3 regions of the Candidatus Clostridium eludens genome follow, and region 3 is predicted to be linked to each of the others. Evidence: predicted binding sites of a transcription regulator. Region 3 holds the regulator's gene; each other region holds the start of a gene.
What was found. Region 3 encodes HrcA, which represses chaperone genes, less so after heat shock. Its sites were predicted from a motif close to TGTTAGCACTCNNNNNNNNNGAGTGCTAACA; they were not measured.
Positions count from the first base shown of each region.

Region 1: groES (co-chaperone GroES) is a predicted target of HrcA. The motif match lies at 5,966-5,996, and genes of this name have one in related genera.
Region 2: htpG (molecular chaperone HtpG) is a predicted target of HrcA. The motif match lies at 1,792-1,822, and genes of this name have one in related genera.

Region 1 is NZ_JBJHZX010000001.1:135,472-144,078, forward strand. Features, by position in the region: gene ACJDU8_RS00580 (cupin domain-containing protein) at 1-56, opposite strand, end outside; gene guaA (glutamine-hydrolyzing GMP synthase) at 329-1,861, opposite strand; gene guaB (IMP dehydrogenase) at 2,114-3,568, opposite strand; purine riboswitch at 3,666-3,763, opposite strand; gene groL (chaperonin GroEL) at 3,924-5,555, opposite strand; gene groES (co-chaperone GroES) at 5,626-5,910, opposite strand; gene ACJDU8_RS00605 (TVP38/TMEM64 family protein) at 6,253-6,972, opposite strand; gene ACJDU8_RS00610 (DNA-3-methyladenine glycosylase family protein) at 7,103-8,011, opposite strand; gene gltA (NADPH-dependent glutamate synthase) at 8,120-8,607, opposite strand, start outside.
Region 2 is NZ_JBJHZX010000022.1:55,110-63,716, forward strand. Features, by position in the region: gene htpG (molecular chaperone HtpG) at 1-1,589, opposite strand, end outside; gene ACJDU8_RS14910 (DUF6179 domain-containing protein) at 1,860-3,173, opposite strand; gene ACJDU8_RS14915 (DUF6323 family protein) at 3,170-3,646, opposite strand; gene ACJDU8_RS14920 (D-isomer specific 2-hydroxyacid dehydrogenase family protein) at 3,905-4,885, opposite strand; gene amrS (AmmeMemoRadiSam system radical SAM enzyme) at 5,034-5,888, opposite strand; gene amrA (AmmeMemoRadiSam system protein A) at 5,905-7,311, opposite strand; gene ACJDU8_RS14935 (DsrE/DsrF/DrsH-like family protein) at 7,491-7,967, shown strand; gene ACJDU8_RS14940 (LysE/ArgO family amino acid transporter) at 8,002-8,607, opposite strand, start outside.
Region 3 is NZ_JBJHZX010000012.1:43,395-52,001, forward strand. Features, by position in the region: gene gpr (GPR endopeptidase) at 1-63, shown strand, start outside; gene ACJDU8_RS09535 (stage II sporulation protein P) at 166-1,236, shown strand; gene ACJDU8_RS09540 (hypothetical protein) at 1,387-1,710, shown strand; partial or broken gene lepA (translation elongation factor 4) at 1,790-3,597, shown strand; gene hemW (radical SAM family heme chaperone HemW) at 3,684-4,835, shown strand; gene hrcA (heat-inducible transcriptional repressor HrcA) at 5,026-6,066, shown strand; gene grpE (nucleotide exchange factor GrpE) at 6,190-6,843, shown strand; gene dnaK (molecular chaperone DnaK) at 6,930-8,607, shown strand, end outside.

The sequences.
Region 1 (8,607 bases), on a different contig from region 3:
ATTGGAATATCCGCTTGGGGAAGATTTAATATTGGTTCAGGAAATATTGTTTTCATTTGGACCTCTCCTATCTTATAATTTGTAACGCTTTTAATTACAGTTTCGACTTAACTTCTATAAGAATTATACCATATTATTACTTATATATTTTGTAAAAAACATGAATATATCTATTTTCAAAGAACATCGTCCGTATTTTCAATTTTCCTTATTTCTTATTAAAAAGCATCAAAAAAGTGCTTATGAAAAACTAATTTAATAACACTTTTCATAAACACTTTTATTAACTTATTCTATTGATATATCTAGGGTTTAAGCCATTTCAAGTCTATTCCCACTCAATAGTAGCAGGAGGTTTTGAGGTTATATCGTAAACAATCCTGTTTACTCCTTTAACTTCATTAACAATTCTTCTTGAAACCTTATCTAAAACATCATAAGGTATTCTAGCCCAGTCAGAAGTCATTGCATCTGTGGATATAACAGCCCTTAGTGCAATAGTATAACAGTACGTTCTCTCATCTCCCATTACTCCTACAGAGCGTATGTTTGGAAGACAGGCAAAATACTGCCATATAGTTTCATCTAAATTAGCTTTTGCTATTTCATCTCTAAATATTGCATCTGCTTCTCTTGTTATTTCAAGTTTTTCCTCTGTAATATCTCCTAAAACTCTTATGGCAAGCCCCGGTCCTGGAAAAGGTTGTCTCCATACTAATTTATGTGGTATACCAAGTTCTTCACCTACTGCCCTGACCTCATCTTTGAACAGCTCTCTAAGAGGTTCTATAAGCTTAAAATCCATATCTTCTGGTAATCCACCTACATTATGATGACTTTTTATAGTAGCAGAAGTTCCAAATCCGCTTTCTACTACATCTGGGTATATAGTTCCCTGAACTAAAAAAGCTATTTCTCCTAACTTTTTAGCTTCTTCTTCAAATACTCTTATAAATTCTTCTCCTATTATTTTTCTCTTTCTTTCTGGATCTGATACACCTTTTAACTTTTGTAAAAATCTTTCTTCCGCATTTATTCTTATAAAATTCATGTTAAATTGCTTCTTAAATACATTTTCTACCTGATCTCCTTCATTTTTTCTCAGAAGACCATGATCTACAAATATACAGGTAAGCTGTTTTCCTATGGCTTTATGTACAATCATTGCTGCTACTGAAGAATCTACCCCGCCAGACATGGCACATATGACTTTTTTATCTCCAACTTCTTCCTTTATTGATTTTATTTTTTCATCTACAAAAGAAGACATAGACCAATCTCCCTTTAAATTGCATATATTGAACAAAAAGTTAGAAAGCATCTTTTTTCCGAAAGGTGTATGTTGTACTTCTGGATGAAATTGAACTCCATATATCTTCTTCTCAATATTTTCCACAGCAGCTACAGGAGCTTCTCCAGATTTAGCTATTATCTTAAATTCATCTGGAGGCTGTGACACAAAGTCCGTATGGCTCATCCAGCAGCTTTCATTTTTATCTATACCAGAGAATAAATCACTACTATTATTAAGAACAATATCCGTTTTACCATATTCTCTTATTTGTGCAGTTTCAACTTTTCCACCTAAACTACTACATATAAGTTGATGTCCATAACATATACCTAAAATTGGTACCCCCATTTTGAATATATCAGCACTTATTTTAGGAGAACTTTTATCATATACACTATTAGGACCTCCTGTAAATATTATTCCCTTAGGATTTTTCTCTTTTATTTTATCTATAGAACAGGTATAAGGAACTATTTCACAGTATACATTATTCTCTCTAACTCTTCTTGCTATAAGCTGATTATATTGTCCTCCAAAATCAACTACTATAACTAACTCTCTTTCCATTAGTGTCCTCCCAATGTAAAATTTGCTAACTGCTTTTATTTAGATTCATCTTTATATTTTGTGAAAAATAACTATAGTTTATTCTTATATTACATAACTATTAATACTTATGATTAGTTATGTACCTGCTGCACATAACTTAAATACATTCTTATTATTCAAAAAATTACCATATTGTAGAATTGACAGACAATTCTTTATATTATTATAATACTTAATTAGCCTACATGTACAATTATATGCTTTACTATGCTACTGTGCAATACTATAATTAGGTGCTTCTCTTGTCATAGATATATCATGAGGATGACTTTCCCTAAGACCTGCAGAAGATTGAATTACAAAAGTGGCCCTTTCATATAAATCCTTTAAAGTAGGTGCCCCTAATAACCCCATACCTGAACGTATTCCTCCTAAAAGCTGAAATATGGTATCAGCCACAGGACCTTTATAAGGTACTCTTCCTTCAACGCCTTCTGGAACTAATTTTTTATTTCCTTCCTGAAAATATCTATCTTTGCTTCCACAGGCCATAGCACTTAAAGAACCCATTCCTCTATACACCTTATAGCTTCTTCCTTTATATATCTCAGTTTCACCTGGTGCTTCCTCGCAGCCCGCAAACATTGAACCCATCATAACTACCTTTGCTCCTGCTGCCAGTGCCTTTACTATATCCCCTGAATACTTTATTCCTCCATCTGCAATAATTGGAATACCATACTTACTAGCTTCCTCTACACAATCCATTACTGCTGTAAGTTGTGGTACCCCTACTCCTGCTATTACCCTTGTAGTACATATAGAGCCTGGTCCTATTCCTACTTTTATTGAATCTGCCCCAGCTTTAATTAAATCTCTAGTACCTTCTGCAGTTGCAACATTTCCTGCAATAATTTCTATATCAGGATATTTTTCCTTTATAGCACTTACTGCATCCAAAACTCCTTGTGAATGTCCATGTGACGTATCTACAGCTATTACATCCACTCCCACTTTAATTAAGGCACTCACCCTGTCCATCATGTCTTTAGTTACCCCCACAGCAGCACCACACAGAAGTCTACCTTTTATATCTTTTGCTCCATTTGGGAATTTTTTTACTTTTTCTATATCTTTTATAGTTATAAGTCCTCTCAAATTATTTTTCTCATCTACCAATGGCAATTTTTCTATCTTATGAGCCTTTAATATTTCTTTAGCTTGCTCAATAGTAGTATTTTCTGCAGCTGTTATAAGGTTTTTATAGGTCATAACCTCTGAAATTCTCCTATCATAATTCGTTTCAAAGATTATATCTCTATTAGTAATTATACCTACTAATTTAGAATTTACGGTAATAGGGATTCCGGATATTCTATATTTACTCATAAGTGCCAATGCTTCATTTATACTATTATCTGGTGAAAGATAAAATGGATCTGTTATTACTCCATTTTCTTGTCTTTTTACCTTGTCTACTTCCATAGCCTGTTGTTCTATAGACATATTCTTATGTATAATTCCAATGCCGCCTTCTCTTGCCATAGCAATAGCCATCTTTGAATCCGTAACTGTATCCATACTAGCACTAACAAGAGGTATGTTCAATTTTATATTTTTAGTTAAATTAGTATTTAATAAAACCTCTCCTGGCAAAACTTCAGATTTATTTGGTACTAAAAGTACATCATCAAAAGTATACGCCTCTTTTAGAATCTTTGCCAATTTAAACCACTCCCATTCTTAAATTATAGTATTTTAATAAAATATACGCTAATAAAAAAAACATATTAAATTCATTTAAAGAAAATTAATATGACTTTACCATAATAATTCCACTCATAGTGAGCAATTTACGGTTTTCTGTAGATATTTCCCCAGCACACTGGGGTATATATGAATTGAATAAAAAAATCTATTTACTTTTTTATGAATTTTAATACATTTCTATCTATCCTATTAACTATTTACACTATTTTATTCAATTTTTTAGTTTTTGTCAACGTGAATTTATAATATTCTTAAACTAAAAATCAACCTAGTATCTAAATAGATACTAGGTTGATTTGAAATCATGCAATTAATACATTCCTTCCATTCCGCCCATTCCTGGTGCTCCTGGTAAAGCTGGATTATTTTTTTCTGGAATATCTACAACTGCTGCTTCAGTAGTTAAGAAAGTAGCTGCTACAGACGCTGCATTTTGAAGTGCTGATCTTGTAACTTTAGTAGGATCTACAATTCCATTGTCTATCATACTTACATATTTATCTGTTAGTACATCATATCCTATGCCAGCTTCACTACTTTTAACTTTTTCAATTATTACTGAACCCTCTACGCCTGCATTAGCCGCTATTTGTCTAACCGGTTCCTCTAGTGCCTTTGTTATTATATCTATACCAACTTTTATATCTGGTGTATCTGAAGTTAGCTTTGAAACCTCTGGAATTGCATTTACATATGCTGTTCCACCACCTGGTCCCATACCTTCTTCCACACCAGCTTTTGTTGCTGCTAGGGCATCTTCTATTCTCATCTTTTTCTCTTTTAGTTCAGTTTCTGTTGCTGCTCCAACTTTTATTACAGCTACTCCACCGGAAAGTTTTGCAAGTCTTTCTTGTAGTTTTTCTTTATCAAACTCAGAAGTAGTTTCTTCTATCTGTACCTTAATCTGAGATATTCTATCTTCTATAGATTTCTTATCTCCTCTTCCGTTTACTATAGTAGTATTTTCTTTATCAATCTTTACTGACTCTGCTCTTCCGAGATCCTCTAAGGAAACTTCCTTTAAATCTCTTCCCAGCTCCTCTGATATTACCTTACCATTAGTAAGTATTGCTATGTCCTGGAGCATTTCCTTTCTTCTATCACCAAAACCCGGTGCTTTTACTGCCACACAAGTAAATGTTCCTCTTAATTTATTAACAACTAAAGTCGTAAGGGCTTCTCCTTCAACATCTTCAGCTATTATAAGTAATTTTCTTCCTTGTTGTACCATTTTCTCTAACAATGGAAGTATATCTTGAATAGTAGCTATTTTTTTATCTGTGATTAAAATATAAGGATCATCTAATAAAGCTTCCATCTTTTCTGTATCAGTCACCATATATGCACTTAAATAACCCCTGTCAAATTCCATACCTTCAACTACATCTAACTCGGTTCCCATAGTTTTTGACTCTTCAACAGTTATAACTCCTTCATTACCTACTTTTTCCATAGCATCAGCTATTAACTCACCTATTTCTTCATCAGAAGCTGATATAGCTGCAATTCTTGCTATATCTTCTTTGCCCTTTACAGTTCTTGAAACTTTCTTTATTTCCTCTACAGCTTTATCTACTGCTAATTTTATACCCTGTCTTATAAGCATAGGATTTGCTCCAGCTGTAACATTTTTTAATCCTTCTCTTATTATAGCTTGAGCAAGTAATGTAGCTGTAGTTGTTCCGTCCCCGGCTACATCGTTGGTCTTTGTAGCAACTTCCTTTACAAGTTGAGCTCCCATATTTTCATATGGATCTTCCAATTCTATTTCCTTTGCTATTGTAACTCCATCGTTTGTGATGAGCGGTGAACCAAATTTCTTATCAAGCACTACATTCCTTCCCTTAGGTCCTAGGGTAACCTTCACTGTATTTGCTAATTTATCTACACCTTCTTGCATTTTTCTTCTAGCATCTTCGCTAAATAGAATACTCTTTGCCATAAAAAAACCTCCTTACAACTTCTGTTATATAAAATACTTATTTCTTTTTTAAATTACATTCTTTAACTAATTATTCAACTATAGCAAGTATGTCATCCTGTCTTAAAATAGTGTACTCCACACCATCTATTTTAACTTCATTTCCGGCATATTTAGAGAATAATACTCTGTCTCCTACTTTAACTTCCATTTTAATTTCTTTGCCATCTACTACTCCACCAGGTCCTACTGCCACAATTTCTGCTTCTTGTGGTTTCTCTTTAGCACTTCCCGGTAAAACAATACCACTTTTGGTAGTTTCCTCAGCTTCAATTTTTTTAATTACAACTCTGTCTCCAAGTGGTCTAATTTTCATCTAAACCCCTCCTTAAAAATACTTTTAATTTATTTTAAATTATTTTTCACTTTATTGTTAGCACTCATCAACCATGAGTGCTAATACAATTATTATAATAATGAATAGCCTTTATATTTTCAAATTTAAATTTCACACTTATTGAACTATTTATGGTAAAAAATACAGCATATACTTTAATTATGTCCTTATTTCACCTTATTGCTAATAATTTCATATATAATATACATTATTAGTATTTTCCTATTAAATTTATATATACAAAATTATTATAATTTACTTTGATTTAACATATTATAAATCCAAAGTATAGCCATTACATAAAGCACCTACACCACTGAACTAAAGTTGTTCATTGCTTTGTGAATTCTTATCTTTTAAGATCTTCACTAGTATTTTTTCTCCTTTGAAAATTCCTACAATAAACAAAAATATGCTTACTAAGGCTATGCTTATAATTATTATTTTATCTCCCGAATATATTTTTGAACCAAAATAGACAGAAATAATTATTCCAGGTAATCTTCCCAATGTAGAATAAAATACAAAATTTTTGAATTTTATTCTAGATATACCACATATGTAAGCTAAAATATCTTTAGGTATTCCAGGAATTAAATACAATATAAATACTATAAAATTCACACTACCCAAATCCAATATTGTTTGAAAAAACTTTAAATTCTTATAAGATATTATTTTATTTACAAGAGGCCTTCCATAAATTCTAGATACACCATAGGCAATTAAATTACCTAAAGTTATACCTAGAATAGATACAACACTTCCTCCAAATACTCCATATATATAGCCTCCTGCAATTTGAACAATCTCTCCAGGTATAAAAAAAGCAACAACCTGTAAAACTTGAATAAATACAAATACAATCACACCATATTTGCCATAAGACATTACTATATTTTTTATCTTATGAGGTTCTGTAAACAAACATATATACTTACTATAATATTCATAAGCTGAAATAATAAAAACAGTAAATACAATTAGCAACAGTCCATAAAATTTATACTCTTTTAAATTTTTCTTAATATGTTTCAACATATAACTATCCTCTTAACAATTTTATATTTTAATATTAACTATGATTAATTCACTATCCTATACTCTAAAAACTGCTATATATATTTTAACCTAATATGGAATAGTTATTTGAAATATTTACTTTATTTTATTAAACTTTTATATTATTTTCCCTTGCATGATAAAATAAATACTGTTGGGCAAAGCCTGATAACTTGCCGAATTTTTTTATTCCAAAATCTCTTATGCCCTTTAAAGATACATCCGGTGCCAGATAAAAGTAATTCATAGCCCTTTTAACCCACACATCTACAGGAAAAGCAGAATATTTTTGCATAGAAAAAAGCATAATACAATCCGCCACTTTAGGACCTATCCCCATAAATTTTTGTAGTTCTTTATGGCAAATTTCATCTTGCTGCATCTTAATCCAACTAATATCATACAATCTATCATAACTTTCTTTACCCTCTGTGCCATTATCATAAATTTTTGATACAGTGTCCTTAATATACTTACCTCTAAAACCTGTTCCACAGGATTCAAGCTCTTCCAATGTAGCTTCTTTTAATTTGTCTAATTTAGGAAAGCCATAGTAAACTTTACCTTTAAACTCCAAAGCTTCTCCCCATTTTTTGCTTATATTTTCTATAGTCCTTTTTATCATAGGAATTCTATTATTAGCTGATATTATAAAGGAAACAACCAATTCAAAAGGATCCTGTTTTAAAAGCCTAATTCCACAGCCAAATTCCACAGCTTCTTTTAAAATGGGATCTTTGCTTAGTATAGTCTTTATTTCGCTATAGTCACGGTTTAAATCAAAATACTCACACCATATTTCTTTAAAATCTTTTTCGGATGTATTATATATCAATATATCATTGTCCTTTTTTTCTACTTCAATAATTTTTCCAAAAGCTACACCTATATAGCTTCCGCCTTTTTGCCTATTCCATCTAAAACATTGACCGCAATCAAATATATGAGACAATTCAAAATTTCGTACATCCTTTATTATGATTCCCTGCTCAAAATCTTCTATATAATTAAAGTCCATACAACTACTCCTTATAAATTTTTAATATCATTATACACTATAGTTCATTAATTATCTCCTAAATATTAAAAAGCTGTATTAGGTTACCCTAATACAGCTTTTCAGTAATTATTTCTTGCTTAAATATTCATCTATAGCCTTTGCAGCTTTTTTACCTGCACCCATAGCAAGTATAACAGTAGCAGCTCCAGTTACGGAATCTCCTCCTGCATATACTCCTTCTCTTGTAGTCAATCCAGTTTCTTCTTCTGCTATTAAACACTTACGTTTGTTCATTTCAAGTCCTTTTGTTGTAGATGCTATTAATGGATTTGGTGATGTTCCAAGTGACATTATTACTGTATCTACCTCTAACTCAAATTCTGAACCCTTTATTGGAACCGGTCTTCTTCTGCCTGATGCATCTGGTTCTCCAAGTTCCATCTTTATACAACGCATACCTTTAACCCAACCCTTGTCATCACCTAATATTTCTATAGGGTTAGTTAAAAGATGGAATTGTACTCCTTCTTCTTTAGCATGATGAACTTCTTCTGCCCTTGCTGGAACTTCTTCTGCTGATCTTCTGTATACTATATATGATTCTGATCCCAATC
Region 2 (8,607 bases), on a different contig from region 3:
CTTTTGGATGCTCTGACTTCCTTCACTTTATCTTTTAAAGTTTCCTTCATAAAATCAAATAATTCTTTATTTTCCTCTGTTTCTTTTTCACTTGCCTTTTCATCAGATTCAAAACCTAAATCCTTGCTAGAAACAGATTTAAATTCTTTTTCATTGTAATTCACAAGCATTTTAATAGCAAATTCATCTACATCATCAGTAAAATACAATATTTCAAAGCCCTTATCTTTAACCAGTTCAGTTTGCGGCAATTTATCAATTTTCTCTGCACTGTCACCTGTTGCATAATATATGAACTTTTGGTCATTTTTCATACGGGAAATATATTCATCAATACTTACAAGCTTTTTCTCTGTGGAAGAGTAAAACATAAGTAAATCCTTAAGTACATCTTTATTCATTCCAAAATCAGAATAAACACCATATTTAAGCTGTTTACCAAAGTTTTTATAAAACTCGTTGTACTTTTCCCTATCATTTTTAAGCATTAATAAAAGTTCACTTTTAATCTTATCCTTTATTTTTTTAGCAATAAATTTCAGTTGTCTATCATGCTGTAGAAGCTCTCTTGAAATATTAAGAGAAAGATCTGCAGAATCAACCAGTCCCTGCACAAAACTAAAATAATCTGGTAATAAATCTGCACACTTTTCCATTATCAATACACCATTTGAATAAAGTTCCAGCCCCTTTTGAAATTCCTTTGTATAAAAATCATAAGGAGTTCTTGCTGGAATGAAGAGTAATGTGTTATAACTTGTTACCCCTTCTACACTGGCATGAATTGTTTTAATAGGTTTTTCATAGCCAAAATGCTTATCCATGTAAAATTGTTCATAATCCTCAGCCTTTAATTCATTCTTATTTTTTCTCCAAATTGGTACCATGCTGTTTAAGGTTTCATCTTCAAAATAATCTTCATATTCCTTGTCACTGCCTTCTTTTAATTTACTTTTCTTTACCAGCATCTTAATAGGATATTTTATAAAGTCTGAATATTTCTTAATCAAAGATTTTATTTTATACTCATCTAAAAGTTCATCATATTTTTCATCTTCAGTATCTTCTTTAATTTTTAATATTACTTCAGTTCCTACCTCTTCTTTCTGGCAGCCTTCAATAGCATATCCTTCTACCCCTTTTGATTCCCATTTATATGCCTTATCTGAATTAATACCACGGCTTTTTACCGTAACCAAATCAGACACCATGAAAGCAGAATAAAAGCCAACTCCAAATTGACCTATAATATCTACTCCTTCTTTTAATTCATTCTCATTCTTAAATGCAAAAGAACCACTCTTTGCAATAGTACCCAGGTTATTTTCCAGCTCTTCTTCTGTCATGCCTATACCTGTATCAACAATTGTAAGTGTCCTTTTTTCCTTATCCACAGTAATTCTAATATAGAAATCATCCTTGTTAAAACTGACATCTTCATCAACAAGTGAACGATAATAGCTTTTATCAATTGCATCACTTGCATTGGATATGAGCTCTCTTAAAAATATTTCTTTATTTGTATAAATAGAGTTAATAACCAAATCAAGTAATCTCTTTGACTCTGCTTTAAATTGTTTTGCAGTCATTTTATCATTTCCTTTCTTTATATATCTAGTATATAGGTGTTAAAACCTTTATTAAAACATAGACTCTACCTGTAGATCACATGAAATCTATGTAATTGATACTATATTTGACTATATACTATATTACTACATAGATATCCATATATAATTCTTATATAACCTTATATAAAAAGGACTTTAACGTATTTAAGTTTTTCTTCTTTGTTAGCACTCTTAATACTTGAGTGCTAACTTTATTTTAGCAATTATTTTTTCTTTGTCAATATATTTTTACATTAAATCTTCATCTATGTCAATTTTAACTATTATTTTTTCTATGTTTTCTATTCTATTTTTTTGTAAACCTAATAAAAACTCAACATAATAATTCTGCCATTCTGACTCCATGTTATTTTTACATTTAAGTAGCCTTTCAGATGATAATTCAAAGGAATTACATCTTAAATCATCATAGAATACTGTTTTACCAAGCACTGCAAGTGACATATCATCCAAAACCTTAAATACTTCTATATATTCATCACCAAACAAACACTGAGAATCCAGAAGGTCTATATAATCTTCAAGTGAATGTAAATTTGAACATATAATATTGAGTTTATCCTTAATATGTGGGCATTTCATTACAGCATCTACAATATAGGCAAACCTGTAATCATTCATTTTTTTACCTTCATTAAACACTATTTTGTGTTTTTCAAATTTTTTATTTCCCATAATAATCATATTTAAAATGTTACCACTTTCATACGCCGCTAGAAACCTTATTGTAAATGATTCTCTACATTTACCTATATAATCTACAAGTTTTTTATTTTTAATATTAAATTTCTCTATTACATCCTTAAAGGCTTTATTTATAATACATATAAGTTCATCATCACTTTTTTGAAAAAGAATTCTTGTAATGTTTTCAACATGACATACTGAAATTTCAAGAGTTTTTTCATTACTTTTAGATAAAGCTATGAAAACAGACTGTTGAAGGAGTACTTCAAACACATTAATTGGAGATTTTATAATATTTATTCTATATTTTTTGCCATAATTTCTAAGTATCTTTCTAATAGATGACTGTGTAAAAAGATTACAAAATTCAGTCTCAATTTTTAATTTTTCAAGATATTGTTTTATATAAAAAATCCCCTTCATGTTCATATCATCAAAAATAAGAGGATAATCCATACTACATGGTATATCTTGCGCATCAAATATTATATCATAATTGTTAAAAAAATCACAAAGACCAACATCTACTGTATCGTTATAAACCTCAAGAGGAATGTTAAGCTTATTTTCTTTTATATATTCATAACATATCCTGCAATCCTCAACACAACTTTCAAGAATTTTAAGACCTTCTTTGTATATTGTACTAACACCTTTTTCAGACATTAAGGAAGAAAAGTTTTGGCGATTTTTATAATTTTTTATAAATGTATTTATGGAATAGTATATTGAACTTAAAATATTAACTGCACTGTCTTCTTTTATAGAACTACTTTGGCCTCTTGTATATTTTATCATTAATTCTTTAAAAATAGAGAAAATTTCTATATTTATATTTTCAGATAAGGTCTTCAAAATTCATTATCCTCCTCATCATTTATGTTGGTAAGATATTTATTATTTTTGAAGTTACTGATAATTTTTTCAATTCCCTTTCCTTTTAAAAGTTCTATTGAACCATTATAGACCTTATTATAAAAAAACATTACAGCTTTAAATATTTCTTCATCCCCCAGAAAATCTGATGTACAATTTTTTATATAATGGAATATTTCATATATATCATTAATACTTTCAACTAAATTATGCTGGTTTACATATGGAGAGTTTCCGAGTTCTTTTATGATATCTTTTGTTAAGTTGATATCTAGTTCAATTCTACCATGGGCTTTTAAAGTGAAATTTCTTGTGTTTAAAATATCTTTCATATCTTCTAGGGTCAGGGTAAGATTTTGTTTTTTTAAATAGGTATTTAATTTTAAAAGCTCATTTACAGCATTTAATCTTTTAAAATCACTAAGAGAATGAAATATTTCAGGCATGCTCATAATTATCTCTCCTTTTTAAAAGAATTTGAACGAAACACTTGACATATACCTTTGAATATGGTATGATTAAGTTGTTTGGTATGATGTTATTTTTATACATGTTTCATTATATCATAATTAAACATAAATTCAAGTCCACAGTAGTTAATTTTACTGTTTTTTTATTTTTAAACATATTTTATAAGACAACACTTCTGTTGTCTTAATTATTTATAAAGTAATTCTCAAATTTCAGATTAAGAACTCTTCTCTACTCTATTATATAACTTCCCAAGGGTTTTCCTTTCCTTCCATGAATAAAATACAACTTAAAATAGAATTTTCCACCATGTCGCTTACAGATTGATCCGTATAAAAAGCTGTGTGAGGTGTAATAATTACATTAGGATAAGATTTTAAAATTGCCAGTTCCCTATTGTCTAATATCTGACCTTTCAAATCATTGTAATAAAGATTAGATTCATGTTCAATGACATCTAAAGCTGCCCCTCCAATTTTTTTCTGTTCAATGCCACAAATCAAGTCACCAGTATTAATAAGAGACCCTCGTGCCGTATTAATAATACATACATCATCTTTCATCATTTCTATGGAATTTTTATTAATCATGTGATAATTATCTTCTTTAGCGGGGATATGTAATGTAATAATGTCACTATTTTTAAAAAGTTCTTCTAATGAAACATATTCAGCATATTTTTTTGCTTCTTCTTTTTCATGTAAACTATGGGCTATTATTTTACACCCAAATCCACTTAAATATTTAATTACTGTTTGTCCAATTTTTCCAGTTCCAATAACCCCTACGGTTAAATTTTTCAATTCCCTGCCTTGTACACCTTTTAAAGAGTAATCTTGTACATTACTGCATTCTATAATAGATTTCATTTTTCGTATTACCATTAAAATCATCATAAGAGTATAATCAGCTACACCATTTGGTGAATAGGTTACATTTCCTATATGAATATCTAGTTCTTTAGCTTTTTTAATATCTATGTGATCATAACCAATAGTTCTGGTAGATATAAACTTTACTCCAACTTCATGAAACTTTTTTATTAATTCAGCTGGAACAGGAGTTGTAATAATACTTACACACTGAAATCCTTTTGCCAGATCTGCATTTTCCATATTAGGTGCATCATCACACAGCACTACTTCAATATTATACTTTTCACTAAACTTCTGAAAATATATAGTTTCATCAGCTCTATGACTATACGCTAGTATTTTCATTATTTTCGACTTCCTTTCTCAAAACAATTGCAGTAATTATTTTATTCCTAAATTTATCTATATTTTAAAGTGACTATTTCTAAATAATATTATATCATATACCTCCTGGGTAACTTTAGGACAAATATATATTTATATGGATACATTACTATATATTTCCTAAGATCACTTTATGAAGATACCTTTCTGCCACTTCTTCTGCTTTTTTCATAAATTTTACATCCGTAGGAGAACTTTTAAATTTATACCTTGGAAAATATCTAGAAAGGTGCAGTGGAATATTATCATCTATGGAACTTAAGAATTTTGAAATTTTCTCCACTTCCTCCAAATTGTCATTTTCTCCACTGACTAACAATGTGGTAACTTCCACATGACAGGCTTTTACGGCCCTTTCAATGGTTTTTAGTACAGGATCTAAACTCCCCCCACAAAGGTTCTTATAATATTCTTTATTAAAGCTTTTCAAATCAACATTCATAGCATCTACATAAGGAAGAAGTCTCTCCAGAGGTTCATTACTTATATATCCATTAGTAACAAGTACTACATCTAAATTAGGATTTGTTTCTTTCAAAAGTCTGGCACAGTCATATACATATTCATACCAAATTGCAGGCTCGTTATAAGTAAAAGCTACCCCTATACTGTCTTTCAACTCCACTACAGTATCTACCAAATTTGCTTTAGACACAAATTTGCTTTCAGCTATAAACTGGGAAATATTATAATTCTGACAAAAATCACAGGTGAAATTACATCCAAAACTCCCTATTGAAAGAATGCAGCTGGATGGCTTAAAGTAGTGCAGCGGCTTTTTTTCTATGGGATCTAGTGCCGCAGAGGTAATTTCACCATAATTTATAGTGAAAAGCTTTCCATTTTCATTGATTCTTACATTACATTTTCCAAAGCATTTATCTTCAATTATGCAATTATGAGGACATAAAAAACAATGTATTTTATCTTTAATTTTTTCATAAAACAAAGCTTCTATTTTCACTATATCAACCTTCTTTTTAATAGTCTTTATACCTGATCACCTTAAATTTTTCTATTTTGTATTCTTCATGAGGCTTTATACCTGCCTTTTCTAAAGCAATTGACAGCTGCTTTTCTACTGTATCCACACCTTCTAAGTTTGGCAGTAAAAGTCCTGTCTTTCTTCCCTTCCTTACAATTACACCATATTTCTCTGGATCTAACTCTTTTTTAGAACAAGATTCAGGTTCTGTTAAAATATCAACTGAAAAAATAATATCTAAAAGTTCCTCTTTTTCTATTTGATAAAATCTTGGATCATTAAACCCTGCTTCAATAGCATTACGTATAATTTCTTCTGCTATATTATTTGTTGTAGGAAATATAGTACCTATACACCCTCTTAAGTCTCCATACTTTTTTAAGGACACAAATACTCCCCTTTTAGTATTTTTCATTTCATCTGTTATATACTCAGGAAGTTTTTTAAGAACTTTTCCTGTATTTAAATAGGTCTCAAGACTTTCTCTTGCAAGCCTTACATAAGGATTGCTTTCCCTTTTTCTTTTTTCATAGTCAGCACTGCGAAGTAACTCCATATGTTCTAATTTCGAAGCATCTCCCGACAAAACATCAAATCTCATTACTCCATAACCTACTCCAAAAGATCCTTCATAACTCAAAAGTTCCCCATTAAATTTATGGCCATCTAATGCTCCAAGCAAAACCAGAGTGGAAGATCTTCCGCATTCTCCTGCATTAATTATGGTTTCCTCATTCATGCCCAGAATACCTTCTACATCACCATTTTCTAAATAACCAAGAAACTCTTTATCAAATTTCTCTCCAAAAGGACTATATCCATAAGGTCCTTCTTCCTTTAATTTGTGGGATAGATCTCCACTTGCTATAAACACAACTTCTTCTTCTAATTCTTCTACTGCTTTATTTATATCCATTCCAAACTTGTATAAATCAATCTGGCTCAGAGGGGCATAAGTTATGTGCACAAGTTTATAGTCCTTATAGTATTTATTGATAAAATACAAAGGAACCATGGCCCCATGATCTAGAAAAAGAGAAGTATTATACTTATTTAAGAGAGAGTTGGTAACCATTACAACAGGTATATTATTTTTATATGCAAGTTCATATATTTTACTGGTAAGAGACTTATTAACTGGTATTTTCATAGAAACATCCCGTGTACCAAAATTCTTTAAACTTCCCGAAATTTCACTTTCATAACTAAGTGCAATAGCATCTTTAAACATAACACCGTGGGGAGTTACAAGTATAATTGTACCGGGAGCCTTTTTTCCGATCTCTTCTCCCACTATATGAAAACTCTTTGTTGTATTACTAATCTTTTTTTCTTCTCCCTTTCCTACCTCTGGAAGTATAATTGGCGGGTGTGGAAGTAAATAAAAACCTTGTAAACCCAAAAAAATCACCTCTATAATAATATTTGCAGTTTTCTATAATAATATTAGAAAACTAAAAATTATGCAATATATGGTCCAAATTTGAATAAAATTTTTCATAAAGCTTAAACTAACTTCATATCAAGTATCCAAAAATACATGCTAAGTCAGATGGCTTATAAAATTAAGGGGTGATTTATTTGAATAAAAAATTAAATTTACTTATATTTAGTGGAGATTATGACAAGGCTCTTGCCGGCTTGATTATAGCTAACTCTGCCAAAGAAATAGATATAGATGTATCAATATTCTTTGGCTTTTGGGGACTTCTTCTTGTAAGAGATCCTAAAGCTCCTCTTTCAGAAGATAAAAGTCTTTATGAAAAAATGTTTTCCATCATGACTCCCAGAGGTATTGAAGAGTTACCATTATCAAAAATGAATTTTAGCGGTTTAGGAAAAGAAATGCTGAAAGCTATGATGAAAGAAGATGATACTCCAAGCATCACAGCCTTTTTAAAAGGAGCAATAAAAAAAGGAGTTAAGTTTTATGGTTGTAAGCTTTCAGTAGAAATTATGGGATTTAAAAAGGAAGAACTTCTTCCTGAAGTCGAAATAATTGAAGCAAAGGATTATTTAAAAGATGCTGTTAATTCAGATATGCAGCTATTTATTTAAAGACATCTAAATTTCCTTAACAGAAATCCCATTTTTAAAATATGAGTTTAAAAAAATTGTAACCTAGTTTTACTCCATAAAAAAGCACTACGCTGCCGCAGACTATGTTTATTTTTCTAAGTACATTTTCATTAAAAATATTTTTAAATCTAGAAAAAACAGCAGCAAGAAAAATAAACCATATAAAAGATGCTGTGCACATTCCAATAACAAAAAATTTAGAAGCATATAAAGGCATTGCAGCTCTAAAACTTCCCAGCAGCAAAGAACCATCTATTATAGCTTGAGGATTAAACCAGGTTACTGTAAAACAGCCTACTACCGCTTTGCATAAAGATATATTCATATCTACTTTATTATTTGACAGCTTAGGTTTAGACCTAATAAGGGTTACTCCTATATAAAAAATAACAATAGTCCCTAAAAGAAAAATTGACAGCTTAAGAAAATAAACCTTGTCCATGAGTACACCTATTCCGAAAAAGCTTGCAACGGATAAAGTTATATCAAAAAATATGGTGATAAACGCTACTTCAAACGCTCTTTTTTTACTCATAACTAGGGCTGTGTTTATCACATATAAATTTTGCATACCTATAGGTGCAACATAACTAAGACCAAGTACGAATCCTTGAATTAA
Region 3 (8,607 bases):
GGTATAAATATAGCACTGCAGCCGGCGTTAGATTTAGATGATATAAATACTTTTTTAAACTAGCTTTAGTAATAAATTCAGTATACCTCTCATATAAATTAACTGTAATATGTTTACGGGAGGGGGGGAAAAAGCTGCTTTAAAGAATTTAGGGCAGTAAAATTATTGAATTACAGAAGAATTAATTTTAAAGATAATTTTAAGTTGGAAATATGCATTTTAGTGGCAACTATAATACTAGTTATTATTTTACCTTGTATAGTAAAGGCTAATTCGTATAGCAATGATAAAAAAAGAAACATGTTTTATGTTGAAATTTTAAATTATACTCTATCTACAGTAAAGGCTACTTCTTTTTCAGAAGATGATATGGCAGAAAATAGTTTTTCTATAAGAAATACAATTTTAAAGACGGTGGGGTTAAATACCGGTAATCCTATGTCTCTTTTGGGAAGAGAAGTGGCTTTTTTAGAATTAAACAATTCAGAAAATATAAGTTTTAATCAATTCAATTTAGATGACAACGAAATCCAAAAAAGCAGTGATGTATCTAAGTCTAATTCTAATACTGAAAATGATTTGAATTTGCAGGATAAAACTGTAACTGTATATAATCCAAGTCTGAAAAAAACCTTAGATACCAGCAAGCCAGAGGTACTTATATATCATACCCATACTACGGAAAGTTATAAACCAGGTGAGGCAAATAGTTTTGATGATACTCAAAATGTATGTGCTGTAGGGGATGCAATAGTAAATGAACTTCAAAATAATTATGGTATATCTGCAATAAATGATAAAACGGTTCATGATGCAGAGGCCTATACTCAAAGCTATGCCAGATCTTCTGTAACTTTAGATAAGTACTTAAAACAATATGGGGATTTTAAACTTATAATAGATCTTCATAGAGATTCAGTGGAAGATAAAAAAGCAGTAACTACTAGAATGAATGGAGAAAATGTAGCTAAATTTATGCTGGTTATGGCCAGAAAAAATCCTCACTTTGATAAAAATATGATTATGGCAAATGAAATAATAGACACTTCTGATAAATTGTTCCCAGGACTTGCAAAAGGAATTTGTTATTATAATTATGGAACAAGATATTTTAATCAGGATAAGAGCAATAATGCCATACTTATGGAAGTAGGAGCGGATATAAATACATCCGATGAATCTAAGGCCACAGGTAAATATGTAGCCAGGATAATAGCAGAAATACTTAATAAGTAACAGGACGTAGTATTTCTATCATTTGTTAACATCAGGATTAAGTAGAACAAGACTATTGGTTTTTCATGGGGATTTAAATAAAATTTGTATAAAATCTATAAAAAAGATCATCCTTATAATGTAGACAATGTTATTATAGGGGTGATTTTTGTGAATAAAAAAGGTTTTATAGCTGTAATAATATTTTGTAGTATAATAATTTTTTCAGGCTTTACAATTGTAACTGCAAGATTACCTGAATTTATAAAAAATGATTCAAGTTTTAAAATAAGTTGTACTCTTTCACCTTTTGATTTTAGCGTGGATATGGGAGAATATTCTGTGTGCATAAATAATAAAATAGGTTACAATTTTAAAAATGGCACAAAAAAGCTTGCAAATTTAATAGGGGAAAAAGTTTACTCTGGAATTTGCGATGTAACGGATAAAACTGGGGATATATTTAAAAATATAGAAGGACAATTTACTAAATAATAGGCTTTTCACTGTATATACGTTATGATATAATTTACTGTAGCTATCCATATAGTTAGTAATATTGGAGGAAAATAGTATGCAGACCGAAAGACAAAAACATATAAGAAATTTTTCCATAGTGGCTCACATAGATCATGGTAAATCTACCCTTGCAGATAGGTTAATTGAAAAAACAGGAACTCTTACTGAAAGGGAAATGGATTCTCAGGTACTGGACAATATGGAGTTGGAAAGAGAAAGAGGTATAACCATAAAATCTCAGGCTATAAGGCTTATATATAAAAGATCTAATGGAGAAGAATATGTACTAAATCTTATAGATACACCGGGACATGTGGATTTTAATTATGAGGTTTCAAGAAGTCTGGCAGCTTGTGAAGGGGCAATCTTAGTAGTGGATGCTACACAGGGAATTCAGGCTCAGACTTTAGCAAATTGCTATTTGGCAATGGATCATGATTTGGAAATTCTTCCGGTGATAAACAAGATAGACTTGCCAAGTGCAAGACCGGAAGAAGTAAAAGAAGAAATAGAAGATGTTATAGGTATAGAGGCCTCCGAGGCACCCCTTGTTTCTGCCAAGACAGGCCTCAATATAGAACAGGTCTTAGAAGCAATAGTAGATAAAATACCCGCTCCCCAAGGAAATGAAAATGCCCCTTTAAAAGCACTTATATTTGATTCAAATTATGATAGTTACAAAGGAGTAGTTTGTCATATAAGAGTGAAAGAAGGCATTATTAAACCTGGAGAGCAAATAAAGCTTATGGCTACTGGAAAAGTATATGAGGTTATAGAAACGGGCATATTTGTTCCAAACTTTATGCCAAGACCTGAATTAAGGGCAGGTGATGTAGGATATTTTACTGCATCTATTAAAAATGTAAGGGATGCCCGGGTAGGTGATACTGTAACTGGAGCTAAAAATCAGGCCAAGGAGCCCTTAAAAGGATATAGGCCTGTAATTTCTATGGTATACAGTGGTATATATCCTGTTGATGGAGCCAAATATGGGGAATTAAAAGAGGCATTGGAAAAACTGCAGGTAAATGATGCAGCTTTAAATTTTGAGCCAGAAACATCTGTAGCATTAGGATTTGGATTCAGATGTGGATTTTTAGGATTGTTACATATGGATGTTATACAAGAAAGAGTGGAGAGGGAATTTAATTTAGATATAATAACCACAGCTCCTTCTGTTATATACAAAATAGAAAAAACAGATGGCACAGTAATAGAACTTACAAATCCTCCAATATGCCTCCGGTTTCAGAAATAAAATATATGGAGGAACCTATAGTAAAAGCATCTATAATAACCCCTTCTGAATATGTAGGAGCAGTTATGGAACTTGCCCAAAACCGCAGGGGAATTTTTAAAGATATGCAGTATATTGAAACTACCAGAGTGTCATTAAATTATGAAATCCCGCTAAATGAAATAATATATAATTTTTTTGATGTTTTAAAGTCTAAAACTAGAGGATATGCATCATTGGATTATGAACTAAAAGGATATAACTCTGCTAAGTTAGTAAGGCTGGATATACTTTTAAATGGTGATATGGTAGATGCACTGTCTATGATTGTTCCAGAAGAAAGAGCTTATGAGAGAGGCAGAGGTATAGCTGAAAAGTTGAAAGGAATAATTCCAAGGCAGCTTTTTGAAATACCTATACAGGCTGCTGTTGGGGGAAAAATTATAGCCAGAGAAACAGTTAAAGCCATGAGAAAGGATGTCCTTGCAAAATGTTACGGAGGAGATATAACAAGAAAGAAAAAACTCCTTGAAAAACAAAAAGAGGGAAAAAAGAGAATGAGACAGGTAGGATCAGTGGAAATTCCACAGGAGGCGTTTATGGCTATACTTAAAACTGAAGATTGATTAATATATTTGTTTAAAAATAAAGGAGATAATATTTTTAAAGGTAATTTATATGGATTTATGATACATAATCCGGAGGATATTTTATGTATGGTAACAAAAAAGTAAATAATAACAAACCTCTATCTTTGTATATACATATACCATTTTGTAAGAAAAAGTGTTTTTATTGTGACTTTCCTTCTTATAGTGGAAAAGAAAAACTTATGGTTGATTATTCAGAAATACTGGCTAAAGACATAGAAGCTGTAGGAAATAGGAAAGTAAATACCATATTTATAGGTGGGGGAACTCCCACCTATTTATCGTTGAAAGCATGGTATAATATATATAATTCTATAGAAAATTTAAATAAAACCGAGAATTTGGAATTTACAGTAGAAGGAAATCCAGGTACATTTACAGAAGAAAAGCTTAGATTTTTCAAAAACATGGGGGTCAATAGATTAAGTATAGGTCTTCAGGCATGGCAAAACAGTATGCTTGAAAATTTAGGAAGAATTCATACTTTAGATGATTTCTTAGAAGGATATGAAATGGCAAGAAATTTAGGATTTTCCAATATAAATATAGATCTTATGTTTGGGCTTCCTGAACAAACTTTAGAACATTGGAAAAATTGTTTGAAAAATATAGTTCAAATTTCACCTGAACACATATCCTGTTATAGTCTTAGTATAGAAAAAGGTACACCTTTTTATAATCTATATAAAGAAAATAAATTAAATCTGCCTTCTGAAAAAGAAGAGAGACAAATGTATGATTTTACATTAGAATTTCTTTCAGAAAAAGGATATGAACAATATGAAATATCTAACTTTTGCAAGAAGGACAGGAGATGCAGACATAATTTAGCATACTGGAATTTAAATGAATATATAGGATGTGGTGCGGCAGCACATTCCTATGTATGTGGATATAGGTATAGAAACACAGAAAGTATAGAACAATATATCCAAGAAGGTATTAAAGGAGAGGTTTTAAAATTAGATAAACATAAAAATTCTGTTTGTGATGATATGGAAGAGTTTATGTTTATGGGACTTAGAAAGACAAATGGAATTTCTATAATTGATTTCAATAACAGATTTAATAGAAATATTTATTCTGTATATGGAGATGTGATAAACAAGTATGTACATAACAAAATACTAATACTAGAGGATAGTAGGCTATATTTAAATAAGAGAGGCATAGAGGTATCTAACAGTGTAATGTGTGAATTTATATTAACATGATACCAATTATGTTAGATATTCTAAGAAAACATGAGAAACAATTATGAAATTAATTTTAAACTTGGTAAACTCAACTATTTGCTTAAATAATATAATTTATATGATGTTGACAAAAAAAATTATGAGTGATATTTTTTAATCATGGTAATTAGCACTCAGTAGTAACGAGTGCTAATAAAGAGGTGATATTATGGAAATAGACGAGAGAAAAATAAGAATACTTCAGGCAATAGTAAATGATTATATAAATACAGCAGAACCTGTGGGATCCAGAACCATAGCTAAAAAGTACAATTTAGGTGTAAGTTCAGCTACTATAAGAAATGAAATGTCAGATTTAGAAGAAATGGGATATTTAGAGCAACTTCATAGTTCTTCAGGGAGAATACCTTCAAATAAAGGATATAGGTTATATGTGGATGAATTAATGCCAATACCAAATTTAAGTCCAGAAGAACTTTATATAATAAAAAGTCAGATAATAGATGCCGCATTGTTTGAAGTTGACAAAATAATAAAGCAGGCTATTAATCTTTTATCCCAGTTAACAAGACTTACTTCCATAGTAAAAGCACCATCCATAAGAAAAGGGTATATAAAACATGTACAACTAATAAATATTGAATCGAATAAAAGTATATTGTTAGTAATTATAATAGACAGTGGAATTATAAAAAACAATTTGATAAAGGTAGGTAAGGCTATTTCAGATGAGGTGCTTGCTAAATTAAGCAATATATTAAATGCTAGATTAAAAAATCTAAGTGCCGAGCAGATAAATCTAAAAGTTATAAATGAACTAAGAATAGATTTAAATGGCTATGAGGATATATTTAATCATATAATTTCTGCTTTATATGATAGTCTAAACAGTGTTGACAATTCACAAATATATATGCAGGGAGCTACCAATATATTTAACTATCCAGAATACAAGGATATAGAAAAAGCAAGAGGATTTTTGTCTATGTTGGATAACAAAGATAAGGTAAGTGGGTTATTAAATAGTGAGTCAAGTATTTCAGTAAAAATAGGAGAAGAAAATTATATAGAGGGTGCAGAGAATTGCAGTGTAGTATCTGCAGTTTATAGTTTGAATAAAAGACCTATAGGAGAAATTGGTGTAATAGGACCTACAAGAATACCTTATTCAAAAGTTATATCAATATTAGAAAATGTAGTGAGGGAAATGAATTATATATTAAGTCATACTTATTCAGAAGAAAAATAGAAAAATTAAAGGTAAGTGGGCTTTTGTTTTCCAATATGGTTTTAGACTGCCTAACATAAGTTTGTGTAAGTGGTGATAAAATATTAGATTGGAGGAAATGTCTAAATGTTAAAGGAAGAGGATATGAATACAGTAAATTTTAAAGAAAAACCTGAAGGTGGTGCAGGGCAGGGAGAAGAGAATGGCTGCTGTGATGGTAGTGATAATTTAAATAATGATGAGAATATTCAGCAGGAAGAAGTAGTGGATGAAGAAAAAATAGATGGGGAAGAAATAGATGAAAGTAAAATTGTAGAACTGGATTTAGAAGCAGAATTAAAAAGTGAAAATCTTAAGTTAAAGGCTGAAAATGAAAAAATACACAATGAATTTAAGACTTTACAGGAACGACTTTCAAGAACAGCAGCTGAATATGATAATTTCAGAAAAAGAACAGCTAAAGAAAAAGAAGCCATTTATTCTGAAGTCTGTAAAGATATATTAAAGGAAATGTTGCCTGTACTAGATAATCTAGAGAGGGCAATGCAGGTAGAAGGAGATATGGAAGACTTGAAAAAAGGTGTAGAAATGACAATTAGGCAGTTTAATACCGGACTTGAGAAATTAAATGTTGAGGAAATTTCAACAGAAGGACAATTTGATCCTAATATTCACAATGCAGTTATGCATGTAGAAGATGACAAATACGATAAAAATTCTATAGTAGAAGTGTTTCAAAAAGGATATAAAAGGGAAGATAAAATAATAAGGTATAGTATGGTTAAAGTAGCAAATTAAGTTTTTAACATATCAAGTTAAATTTGTGTAAACAAGATGTATACAAGATAAATCTCAACTGAGTTAAATTTAGGAGGTAAGTTAACATGTCAAAAGTAATAGGTATTGATTTAGGAACAACAAATTCTTGTGTTGCGGTTATGGAAGGTGGAGACCCGGTAGTAATAGCAAATTCAGAAGGTGCAAGGACAACTCCTTCTGTAGTGTCTTTTCAGGCTAATGGAGATAGATTGGTAGGTCAGGTTGCAAAAAGACAGTCAATAACAAATCCTGATAAGACAATAATTTCAATAAAGAGGGAAATGGGAACAAATCATAAAGTTGATATAGATGGAAAACAATATACACCACAAGAGATATCAGCAATGGTACTTCAAAAAATAAAAGCAGATGCGGAAGCTTATTTAGGAGAGACTGTTACACAGGCAGTTATCACTGTACCGGCATATTTTAATGATAGTCAGAGACAGGCTACTAAAGATGCGGGAAAAATTGCAGGTCTTGAAGTGCTTAGAATAATAAATGAACCAACAGCAGCTTCTCTTGCCTATGGAATGGATAAAATGGATACTAATCAGAAGATATTTGTATACGACCTAGGGGGAGGTACTTTCGATGTATCTATACTAGAACTTGGAGATGGTGTATTTGAAGTTAAAGCTACAAATGGAGATACTCGTTTAGGTGGAGATGATTTCGATAAGAAAGTAATAGATTATATAGCAGATACTTTTAAAGCTGACAATGGAATAGATTTGAAAAATGACAAAATGGCACTCCAAAGATTAAAAGAGGCCGCTGAAAAGGCTAAGATTGAGTTATCATCTTCAACTCAAACCAATATAAACTTGCCATTTATTACAGCAGATGCTACTGGACCAAAACATATAGATATGAATTTAACAAGGGCTAAATTTAATGAACTTACACAGGATTTGGTTGACAGGACAATAGATCCTATGAAGAAAGCATTAGATGATGCAGGACTTACAATAAATGATATAAATAAGATTATACTGGTAGGCGGATCTACGAGAATACCAGCTGTTCAGGAGGCAGTTAAGAATTTTACAGGTAAAGAACCATCCAAAGGAGTTAATCCTGATGAATGTGTAGCAATGGGAGCAGCTATACAGGCAGGAGTTTTGACAGGAGATGTAAAAGACATATTACTTCTTGATGTTACTCCACTTACTCTTGGAATTGAAACCTTAGGGGGAGTTGCTACTCCATTAATTGAAAGAAATACTACAATACCAACTAAGAAGAGCCAGGTATTTTCAACTGCAGCAGATGGTCAGACTTCCGTTGAAATTCATGTAGTTCAAGGTGAAAGACAGATGGCTGCTGATGATAAGACACTTGGAAGATTTACTCTTTCTGGTATAGCTCCAGCGCCAAGAGGAATTCCACAAATTGAAGTTACATTTGATATAGATGCAAATGGTATAGTAAATGTATCAGCTAAAGATAAGGGAACCGGAAAAGAGGCAAATATTACTATTACAGCATCTACTAACTTGAGTAATGATGAAATAGATAAGGCTGTAAAAGAGGCAGAAAAGTTTGGGGAACAAGATAAAAAGAGGAAAGAGTCCATAGAAATAAAAAATAATGCAGATCAAATAGTGTATCAGACAGAAAAGACCTTAAAGGATTTAGGAGATAAAATCTCAGCTGAGGATAAAAAAGCTGTAGAAGAAAAGGTTGAAGCTGTTAAAAAAGTAAAGGATGGGGATGATTTAGAGACAATTAAAAAGTCTA